Regions from separate parts of the Devosia beringensis genome, predicted to be linked through region 1. Evidence: riboswitches for the same ligand, from Rfam matches in the RefSeq annotation. Region 1 holds a riboswitch; each other region holds the start of a gene.
What was found. Region 1 has a riboswitch for cobalamin ahead of GDR53_RS16440 (ABC transporter ATP-binding protein). Riboswitches for the same ligand answer to the same signal wherever they lie in the genome.

Region 1 (3,267 bases):
TACCGAGACCGTCTATCCCTTCCAGCCGCGCAATGATGTCATGGGTGCGCAGGCGGCGATTGCGGCGCTGATCAAGAAGCATGGCGTGCAGCTGATCGCCATCGGCAATGGCACCGGCAGCCGCGAGACCGAAAAGCTGGTGGCCGACCTTACCGAGCGCCTGCCTTCGCCAAAGCCGACCAAGGTCATCGTCTCGGAGGCCGGCGCCTCGGTCTACTCCGCCTCGGCTTTGGCGGCTGCCGAGTTCCCCGATCTCGACGTCTCGCTGCGCGGCGCCGTCTCCATCGCCCGCCGCCTGCAGGATCCCTTGGCCGAGCTGGTCAAGATCGAGCCCAAGGCCATCGGCGTCGGTCAGTATCAGCACGATATCGACCAGTACCGCCTGGGCCGTTCGCTCGACGCGGTGGTCGAGGACGCGGTGAATGCGGTGGGCGTCGACCTCAACACCGCCTCTGCCCCGCTGCTGGCGCGGATTTCCGGCTTGGGCCCGTCCGTTGCCGAAGCCATCGTCAGCCACCGCGATGCCAATGGGCCGTTCCGCTCGCGCAAGGCCTTGCTGGAGGTGCCGCGCCTCGGCCAGCGCACGTTTGAACAAAGCGCCGGCTTCCTGCGCATTACCGGGGGCGCCGAGCCGCTCGATGCCTCTTCGGTGCATCCGGAGGCCTATGGCGTCGCCCGCAAGATCGTCGCCGCCTGTGGCCGTGATCTGCGCACCATCATGGGCGACAAGTCGGCTTTGGCGGGTCTGAATCCGCAGAGTTTTGTCGATGACCGCTTCGGCCTGCCCACGGTGCGCGATATTCTGTCCGAGCTGGAAAAGCCCGGCCGCGACCCGCGCCCAGCCTTCAAGACCGCGACCTTTGCCGAGGGCGTGGATGACATCAAGCACCTTAAGCCCGGGATGATGCTCGAAGGCACCGTCACCAATGTTGCCGCCTTTGGCGCCTTCGTCGATATCGGCGTGCACCAGGACGGGCTGGTGCATGTGTCGCAATTGGCCGACAAATTCGTCAAGGACCCGCATGAAGTGGTCAAGGCGGGCGACGTGGTCAAGGTCCGGGTGGTCGAGGTCGACGTGCCGCGCCAGCGCATCGGCCTCACCATGCGCAAGGAAATCGATGCCACCGCGCCCACGCGCGAACGCCCGCGCGACCAACCGCTGCGCGCCAATCAGCGCCCGCCGCAGGAGGCGCCGCGCAGCACCGGCTCGTTGGGCGACCGGCTGAGCGAAGCCATGCGCACCAAGAAATAGGCACGCGACGATATGGCCGGTCTCGGGAGGCGGCGTGCTGGCAGCGGCGCCGGCCCTTGCCGCCCTGGCAGGCGCCAGGGGAGGGAGGTTGTCCCGGATCGATCTGGCGGCACGAGGCGCTGCGCCCTTGACTTCAGGGAGCCAGGCTGGCTTGTTGCGCCATGTTGAAGGTTCCTTCGCGGCCTGCCGGCCAAAGGGGATTAAAAGGGAACACGGTGCGACGTACCCATCAGGGCGCAAAACCGTGGCTGCCCCCGCAACTGTAAGCGGTGAGTTCTGCTGGAATCGCCACTGATCCCAAGGGATCGGGAAGGCCCAGACAGCGCATAGACCCGTGAGCCAGGAGACCTGCCATCAACTTGTCTTCAACCCGGCCGGGGTGTGCCGCGGAGAACGATGATGGCGCATGACGACTTCACTGCTGGTCTATGCCTGATGGGTTCGCCTGGTCTGCCCCGCCTGTTAGCAGGGGGTTCCAGTGGGACAGGCGCGTCCATGCCACCACGATAGTTGCATCAGACAGCTTGGCCGATCGGCACAGCGCCAGCCTGTGGCCCAGATTTCACGTTGCAGATCAAAGATACGTAATGTAATAACATCACATTCGACGCGGCATTCGCGACGCGTGCTCAATCGTCTGCGGAGCCTGGCATGATCGCACTGCAACCTGCCGTCCCTGCGCGGCCCGCCGGCCTCAATGTGGACCAGCTGAGCTGGGGCCCGAGCCCGCAGCGGGCCATCATTTCGGGACTGCATTTTTCCGTGCAGCCGGGGCAGATGCTGGCCGTGGTCGGCCCCAATGGCGCGGGCAAATCCAGCCTTCTGCGCTGTCTTTACCGCTACCACCGGCCCACCGCAGGAATGGTGCGGCTTGACGGCGAGGACCTCTGGGCGCTCCGGCCCAAGGCTGTGGCGCGGCGGATCGCCACCGTGCTGCAGGAGCCGGCCAGTGACTTCGGGCTGACCGTGGCCGAAATCGTCGCCCTGGGGCTGGCGCCGCATCAGGGCCCTTTTGCCAGCGCCGATGAACAGCCGGTGCTTGAGGCGCTGGCTCTGCTCGATCTGACATCCCTGGCGCCGCGCAACTTTGCCAGCCTGTCGGGCGGCGAGAAGCAGCGCGTGCTGATCGCCCGCGCGCTGGTGCAAAAGCCCGACCTGCTGATCCTGGATGAACCGACCAACCACCTCGATATCCGCCACCAGCTCGAAGTGCTGGCCCTGCTGGCTGCCCTGCCGGCCACGGTCGTGGTGTCGCTGCACGATCTGGCCCTGGCATCCGCCCATGCGGATCAGGTTCTGGTGCTCGACCAGGGTCAGCAGGTCGATATCGGCCGTCCGCTGGACGTGCTGACCCCAGCGGCGATCGACAGGACCTTTGGGGTATCCACTACCATCGACAGTCATCCCGCCACCGGCCGTCCTCGCTTTTCTTTTCACCTTCCCCTCAAAGCCTAAGGAGCTTCTACGTGCGTTTCGTTCACACAATGCTGGCCACCGGCCTGCTCGTCGCCTCGGCGTCGGCAGCCCAAGCCTTTCCGGTCACCGTCAAGAGTTGCGACCGCGAGGTCACCTTCGCGGCGCCGCCGCAGCGCGCCGTCTCCAATGACGTCAACCTCACCGAAATGATGCTGGCGCTCGGCCTGAGCGACCGCATGGTGGGCTATACCGGCGTGTCGGCATGGAAGACGCTCGACGAAACCCTGCGCCAGGGCGTCGAGCAACTGCCCGAGCTGTCGCCCGACTATCCAACCAAGGAAGTGCTGCTCGGCGCTGATGCCGATTTCTACTTTGCCGGCTGGAACTACGGCATGACGGTGGGTGGCGAGGTAACGCCGCAGACACTCGCCGCCTTCGACATCGCCGTCTACGAGCTCACCGAGAGCTGCATCCACATCATGGCCAAATCCAAGGCCTCGATGGACGATATGTATGTCGATCTGCTCAATCTGGGCCGCATCTTTGGCGTCGAGGACCGCGCCCGTGCCCTGGTGGACGGCTACAGGCAGGAACTGGAG
Region 2 (3,267 bases), 310 kb from region 1:
GAGGGGGCGATATGGTCGCTGAACACCTTCGTCACCAGGTCGATGAGGAAACAAGATGAGCCCGGTCCTGCGGCCTTTGCGGCCACGAGAAGCGATGCCCGACTTCGTCCGGGAGGCGCTCGACGCCCGCGGCCTGCTCCAGGCCTATGAGGCCCGCCCGCCCTATCAGCGCAATGATTACCTGCTGTGGATCAACAAGGTGAAGCGCGACGACACCAAGCGCAAGCACCTTGAGCAGATGCTCGCCGAACTGCGGGCAGGCGACGTCTATATGGGCATGGCCTGGAAACGCTGACTCTCAGGCGGGTTCTGCACCATCCGGCTTGGCACCGTCCCCAAGATGGCCCTGCACCAGGCGTGTCAGCAGGGCGATCTGCTCCTGCTGCTGGCCGATCAGCCGCTTGAGATCGTCATTGCGCATCTGGTCGATCTTGTCATGCAGCGCCATGATCTCGATCTCGGCCTTGAGATTGCACTCGTAGTCGTGGCTGGTGACGAGGCGATCCTTGGCCGATTGCCGGTTCTGGCTCATCATGATGACCGGCGCCTGGACGGCCGCCAGCATCGACAGGATCAGGTTGAGAAAGATGAAGGGATAGGGGTCGGGTGCCCCGCCGGCCAGCAGCAGATTGCTGGCCACCCAGGCCAGCAGGGCCACGCCGAAGATGATGAGGAATGTCCAGGAGCCGCCAAACGAGGCCACGCCATCGGCCAGCCGCTGGCCGAAAGTGGCGTCCTCGTCAAAGGTCTTGCTGGTGTCCAGCGAGAGGGTCTGCCGGCTCAGCGCCTTTTCCAGCACATGCCGCTCGCGCGCATTGAGCGCGGTCTCGCCCTTGTCCAGAAACCGCTCTGCCGCGTGACCGAGCTTGTCAGATGTCGTCGTCGCCATGCCAGCCTCACCACATTAGTGCTGGCCGGACTATACCCCGATCGCCCCTGCCACGGCGTTAAAACGGCGACATGCAGGGGTGGCGGCCCCAAGTTTTGGGACCGCCTGAATGCCTAGACAGCGGGACTGTAGAGCCGGTTGTGCAAAAGCGGCAGGCCCTTGAAACCGCCGGTCAGCTTGGCCAAAGCCAGTACGCCAAGGTCGATCAGCGGCTCCAGCACGATCACCAGCATATAGGCGGCGCCGAAGCTGGCCGTGGCTGCCAGGTTCTGTGCCCCGAGACCGCCGCCATAGAGCGACCAGAAGGCAACCCAGGCGACCGTGCCGCCCTGATAGGCGGTCGACAGCATGAGCGCCTGGCCATAGCCGACATCCTTGTAGGCCGTGGCCTGCGGAATGATGCGCTTGGCCAGGAAGGTCATGGCATAGAGCGGCACGAGCAGCGTGGTGACGTTCATGCCATATTGCGGCAGGTCGAAGGGCGCAAAGAACAGGCCCTGCAGCAGCAGGCCCAGGGCGAGGCCCAGCCCGGTCGCGCCGGCGCCAAAGATCAGGAACAGGGTCGAGCCCAGGATCAGGTGGACTTCCGACACGCCGACGGCATGGTGTGGAAACACCTCGAAGAAGCTGAACACCAGCGCCGTGGTGCAAAGGCTGCGCAGCGCCAGGGCGCCGGCGCCTTCGGTGCGAATCGTGTCGAGCGCCATCTTGGCGGCCAGCCCGAACGATCCGGCGGCCGTGGCGTAGCTCAGGGTAATCTTGGCACCGTCAACGATGCCCGGTTCGATATGCATGTCTGGCTCCTCTCCGCACCCACCGTGCGGCCTGCTGTCGTCAAAGAGCACTGCTGTGCTCGCATGTGATGGCAGGTCTCCTGGCTCACGGATTGCATCGGCACGCGCCTTCCCGACCTGGCGTCAGTGGCATTTTGCGGCCGAAAACCGTTTACAGTTGCGGGGGCAGCCACGGTTTTGGCTCCTGATGGATACGCCGCACCGTGTTCCCTTTTCATCCGCCCCGCGCATGCGGGGGCGAAAACCATCACGATGACGTTAGCGCATGACGCCGTACCGGGACAAGCGCCATGCGGGGGCCGGTGTACCGCCGGGATCACGCAGAAATTTGTCGCAGCATTTGCATCGCACCGGCAGCGCGCCTATATAGGGATTGCTCGCAAGAGCTATGGCGATAAATTGTCATCGTAATAAGCCATTCGGACCCGGGGGCAGTACCCGGCGCCTCCACCATCTACCCCTTTTCGGGGCAGCCAATGGGGGCGAAACAGGATCGACGAGGGTGTAAAGGGTGTGCTTTTGCTCGGTGAGGTACCACCGTTATCGGTCCGAAACTTATAGTTGCAAATGACAACAATAAGGCTCCAGTCGCTCTCGCTGCGTAAGCAGTGCTAGCATTGGGAAATTAAGTCCTCCACCCCTAGCCGGGTGACAGGCGGGGTTCGCAGGCACCTGGCAACAGAAGCCTGCACTTGCATTTTCAGGTGCCGGGCAGCCGACAAGCTTTAGTTCTTGAAATCGCACGGAACGTAGGGCTGATATGGGCCGTTCGGGATTCTATCTCTCAGCACCGGAAGGGTGACCATGGCCGAAGACCACATGCGCTACGATATTCTCGCTCAGGAAGCCCTGCGCGGCGTCGTGCGCAAGGTATTGGCGGAAGTCGCCAGGACCGGCCTGCCGGGCGAACACCACTTCTTCATTTCCTTCCTGACACGTGCCCCTGGCGTGCGTCTGAGCGAAAAACTGCTCGGCCAGTATGACAAGGAAATGACCATCGTCATCCAGAACCAGTATTGGGACCTCAAGGTTTCCGAGACCGGTTTTGAAGTCGGCCTCTCTTTTGACGGCATTCCCGAAACCCTCGTCATCCCGTTCTCGGCGGTCAAGGGCTTCTTTGATCCGTCGGTCCAGTTCGGCCTGCAGTTTGATCCGCAGACCGCGCCGGGTGCCGAAATGGTCGAAGCTGCCGAGGACGACGCCGTCGAGGCAGAGGCCGGCACAGCCGGCGCCGAAGGCGAAAAGCCCGGTGAAAAGGTCGTCAGCCTCGACGCTTTCCGCAAGAAGCCCTGACTCCTGCCGATGGACAAGCGCTCCCTGTCCATCGCCGGCCACCGCACGTCCATTGCGCTCGAGCCCGAATTTTGGGCGGCGCTGGAACTGATGGCGGGTGAGGCCGGACAAACCATGACCGCCCTGATCGCCAGCATCGACGCCGACCGACAGACCACCAATCTGTCATCGGCGGCGCGCCTGGCCGTGCTCGACTGGTATCGCCGCAAGGCGGAGACACCGGCTGCAGGCAGCACGGCGCTCTAGGTACCGGGCAGGCCTGTCGAGGGCGGCAGCTGCGGCGGCGGCAGA
Region 3 (3,267 bases), 1.5 Mb from region 1:
CCTTCATCGTCTTTCATGACGCCTATCAGTATTTCGAGGCCCGCTTCGGCCTCGACGTGGCCGGTTCGGTCACCGTCAGCCCCGAAGTGGCGCCCGGCGCCGCCCGCATTGACGAACTCAAGGCCAAGGTCGGCACGCTCGGCGCCACCTGCGTCTTTGCCGAACCCAATTTCGAGCCGACCATCATCTCGGCCATCATCGAGGGCACCTCGGCCAAGGCCGGTGTGCTCGACCCCGAAGGCGGCGCGCTGACCGAAGGCGCCGACCTCTATCCCACCCTGCTGCGCGGCCTTGCCACTAGCCTGGTCGATTGCCTGGGCTAAATGACTCCGCCAGTCCGGTCCGCCGGGCTGGCTATTTCAGCGGCCCCTTGAAGATGAAGAACGCCCCCAGAGCGATCATGGCAAAGCCGATGCCGTGGTTCCAGGTGAGTTTTTCGCCGAGATAGAACACCGCAAACAGCACGAAGACCGACAGCGAGATCACCTCCTGGATGGTCTTGAGCTCGGCCCCCGAATAGACGCCATAGCCGATCCGGTTGGCCGGCACGGCCAGCCAATATTCGAAAAACGCGATGCCCCAGCTGATCAGCACCGCCGCCCACAGCGCCGCGCCGGGCCATTTGAGATGCCCGTACCAGGCAAAGGTCATAAACACATTGGATGCAAGCAGCAGCCCGATCGGGGCCAGCGTGGCGAAATTGAAGCCCAAGGCTTCCTCCTGAACAAACCGGTCAGAACCGGCGGCGCTATCTAGCCGCACTGTCTGCCCCCGGAAAGTCGGTTTCTTGCAGGTCTCGCCCGCTCAGCGGGTATGCTTGGTCTTCTGCTCGAGCGCGTAGAGGTCGTCATGCAGGCTGTCCATCCGCTCCTTGAGCGCGCTCTGGGCGTCATAGACCCCGCGATTGTAGTAATAGGCGCCCATCTTCTCCGCGAAGAACGCCATCAGCATTTCCGCTGGTATGCTGCCGATCTCCTGGTCGAGTTCCTCGCGGAAATAGTCCTTGATCTCGCCGACAATGGCCTTGGTTTCGTCCTTGCTGAACTTGATCGGCTTCATCGCACATCTCCTGGCTGTGTCCTGATCTAGCCCGAGTCGCTTGCCGCTGCCGGGGCTGAAATTGCTGCTTCGGCGCCGCTCTCGGCTTGACGCCAGCCGCGTTTTCCGTGCAACGGCCGGCCAGACATTGCAGTTGCCGCCGTTTGGTGGCACACCACCTCTCGTGTTGGTTCCCGAAGGCCCCGTGCCGGAGGGATACCCGGTTCAGGCGTTTGACGCGCCTGTGCTGGACTAAGGGAACACGGTGCGACGTACCCATCAGGGCGCAATACCGTGGCTGCCCCCGCAACTGTAAGCGGTGCATTCCCCTCAATTGCCACTGGCAGCCTAGCTGCCGGGAAGGCGAGGGGCGTGGTGATCACCGCGAGCCAGGAGACCTGCCATCACACCATCCGGGCGCAGAGCCCTTAACCCTTTGTGCCGTCGGGTGGACGGCCAGGAGATGTCATGACGCAGACCCTATGCTGCCCCAATTCAGTTCTGTCCCGCACTCGCCTTGAGGGTGTGTCCGCATGAGCAAGATCCCCACCACCGTCATCACCGGCTTTCTCGGCGCCGGCAAGACCACCCTGGTCCGCCATCTGCTGGCCCATGCCCCCAAGGGCAAGCGCATTGCGCTGATCATCAACGAGTTCGGCGATCTCGGCGTCGACAAGGATATCCTGGCCGGCTGCGGCGATGAAACCTGCCGCGAGGAGGATATGATCGAGCTCTCCAACGGCTGCATCTGCTGCACCGTAGCCGACGAGTTCATTCCCACCATGCAGGCTTTGCTGGCCCGCCCCGACAAGTTCGATCACATCATCATCGAAACCTCCGGCCTGGCTTTGCCCCAACCGCTGATCCGCGCCTTCAACTGGCCCGAGATCAAGGCCCAGGTCACCATTGACGGTATCGTCACCGTGGCCGACGCCGCCGCTTTGGCAGAAGGCCGCTTTGCCAGCGACGAGGCCGCCGTCGACGCCCAGCGCCGCCAGGATGAAATGCTCGATCACGAGACCCCTTTGGGCGAACTCTTTGAGGATCAGCTCTCGGTGGCCGACCTTGTCGTCATCAACAAGGCCGACCTGCTCGATGCCGCCATGCTCGACAAGGTCGAGGCCAATATCCGCGCCGAACTGCGCCCCGGCGTCGGCGTCATTCGCGCCAGCAATGGCCATGTCGATATCGCCGCTCTGCTCGGCCTGGGCATGGGTAGCGAGGACGACATTGCCAACCGCCCCAGCCATCACGAGCTCGAGCACGGCGGCCAGACCCACGAGCACGACGATTTCGACAGCTTCTCCATCCGCCTGCCATCCATCGCCGGCAAGGACGAGCTGCTCGCCATCATCGAGACCACCATGCGCGAGCATGACGTGCTGCGCCTAAAGGGCTTTGCCGCCGTTCCCGGCGCCAATGCCCGCCTCGCCATCCAGGCCGTCGGCCCCCGCGTCAGCGCCTATTTCGACCGCCCCTGGAAAGACGGCGAAAGCCGCGACACCGCTTTGGTCGTCATCGGCGAAAGCCCCCTCGACCGCACGGCGATTACCGCGAGCCTTGAACGGGCCGTCAAGATCGCCGCCTGATCGGTATTGCCCCGTCATGCAAGCGTGGGCCTCGCATGCTAGTCTTGTGCTGCAGTTTTGCAGAAACACTCAAGCGCGAGGCCCACAATGGCACAGTTGCTCAGTTTCACTACCTGTAACCTCTACAATCTCAACTTACCCGGCAAGGCGATCTATTCGGATGCGGACGGTTGGACCACGGACCAATACAATGCCAAGATCGCCTGGCTCGGCCGGTCCCTTACCGACATGCGGGCCGATGTCTTCGGCTTTCAGGAGCTCTGGCACGCCGACGCGCTTGCCGATCTCATGGCAAGGGCCGGCATTGCCGATAGCCATGTTCCGCTCGTGCCCCCCGATCACGATGGCGGCCGGATCGTCTGCGCTGGCGCTGTTCGAAAGGACATTCTGGAGGACGAGCCCGAATGGATTTCCAGCTTCCCGGACAATTTCAAGCTGCAGGACGAGGGCGACGACGAGCAGACGCCCGATATCCTGGTCCAGATTCGCGGCTTTTCCCGTCCGATTCTGCACTTCACCATCCGGCCGGTCGCCAGTCAGGCTGCCATCCATGTCTTTGTCGTGCATTTCAAATCCAAGGCGCCGACCCGGATTTCCAGCAATGCCTGGTATGATCGGGCAATCCAAGGCCCGCACGCCA

Region 2: another riboswitch for cobalamin. It lies ahead of GDR53_RS14915 (energy-coupling factor ABC transporter permease); the one in region 1 lies ahead of GDR53_RS16440 (ABC transporter ATP-binding protein).
Region 3: another riboswitch for cobalamin. It lies ahead of cobW (cobalamin biosynthesis protein CobW); the one in region 1 lies ahead of GDR53_RS16440 (ABC transporter ATP-binding protein).

The regions. Positions count from the first base shown of each region.
Region 1 covers NZ_CP045422.1:3,371,505-3,374,771, forward strand. The annotation lists gene GDR53_RS16435 (Tex family protein) at 1-1,252, shown strand, start outside; cobalamin riboswitch at 1,404-1,622, shown strand; gene GDR53_RS16440 (ABC transporter ATP-binding protein) at 1,904-2,707, shown strand; gene GDR53_RS16445 (ABC transporter substrate-binding protein) at 2,737-3,267, shown strand, end outside.
Region 2 covers NZ_CP045422.1:3,064,656-3,067,922, reverse strand. The annotation lists gene GDR53_RS14925 (YdeI/OmpD-associated family protein) at 95-295, shown strand; gene GDR53_RS14920 (DUF1003 domain-containing protein) at 299-889, opposite strand; gene GDR53_RS14915 (energy-coupling factor ABC transporter permease) at 1,003-1,683, opposite strand; cobalamin riboswitch at 1,737-1,947, opposite strand; RNA gene ssrA (transfer-messenger RNA) at 2,020-2,376, shown strand; gene GDR53_RS14905 (SspB family protein) at 2,488-2,976, shown strand; gene GDR53_RS14900 (ribbon-helix-helix domain-containing protein) at 2,986-3,222, shown strand; gene GDR53_RS14895 (AsmA family protein) at 3,219-3,267, opposite strand, start outside.
Region 3 covers NZ_CP045422.1:800,245-803,511, reverse strand. The annotation lists gene GDR53_RS03980 (zinc ABC transporter substrate-binding protein) at 1-323, shown strand, start outside; gene GDR53_RS03975 (DMT family protein) at 355-651, opposite strand; gene GDR53_RS03970 (DUF2164 domain-containing protein) at 805-1,059, opposite strand; cobalamin riboswitch at 1,261-1,441, shown strand; gene cobW (cobalamin biosynthesis protein CobW) at 1,572-2,627, shown strand; gene GDR53_RS03960 (endonuclease/exonuclease/phosphatase family protein) at 2,715-3,267, shown strand, end outside.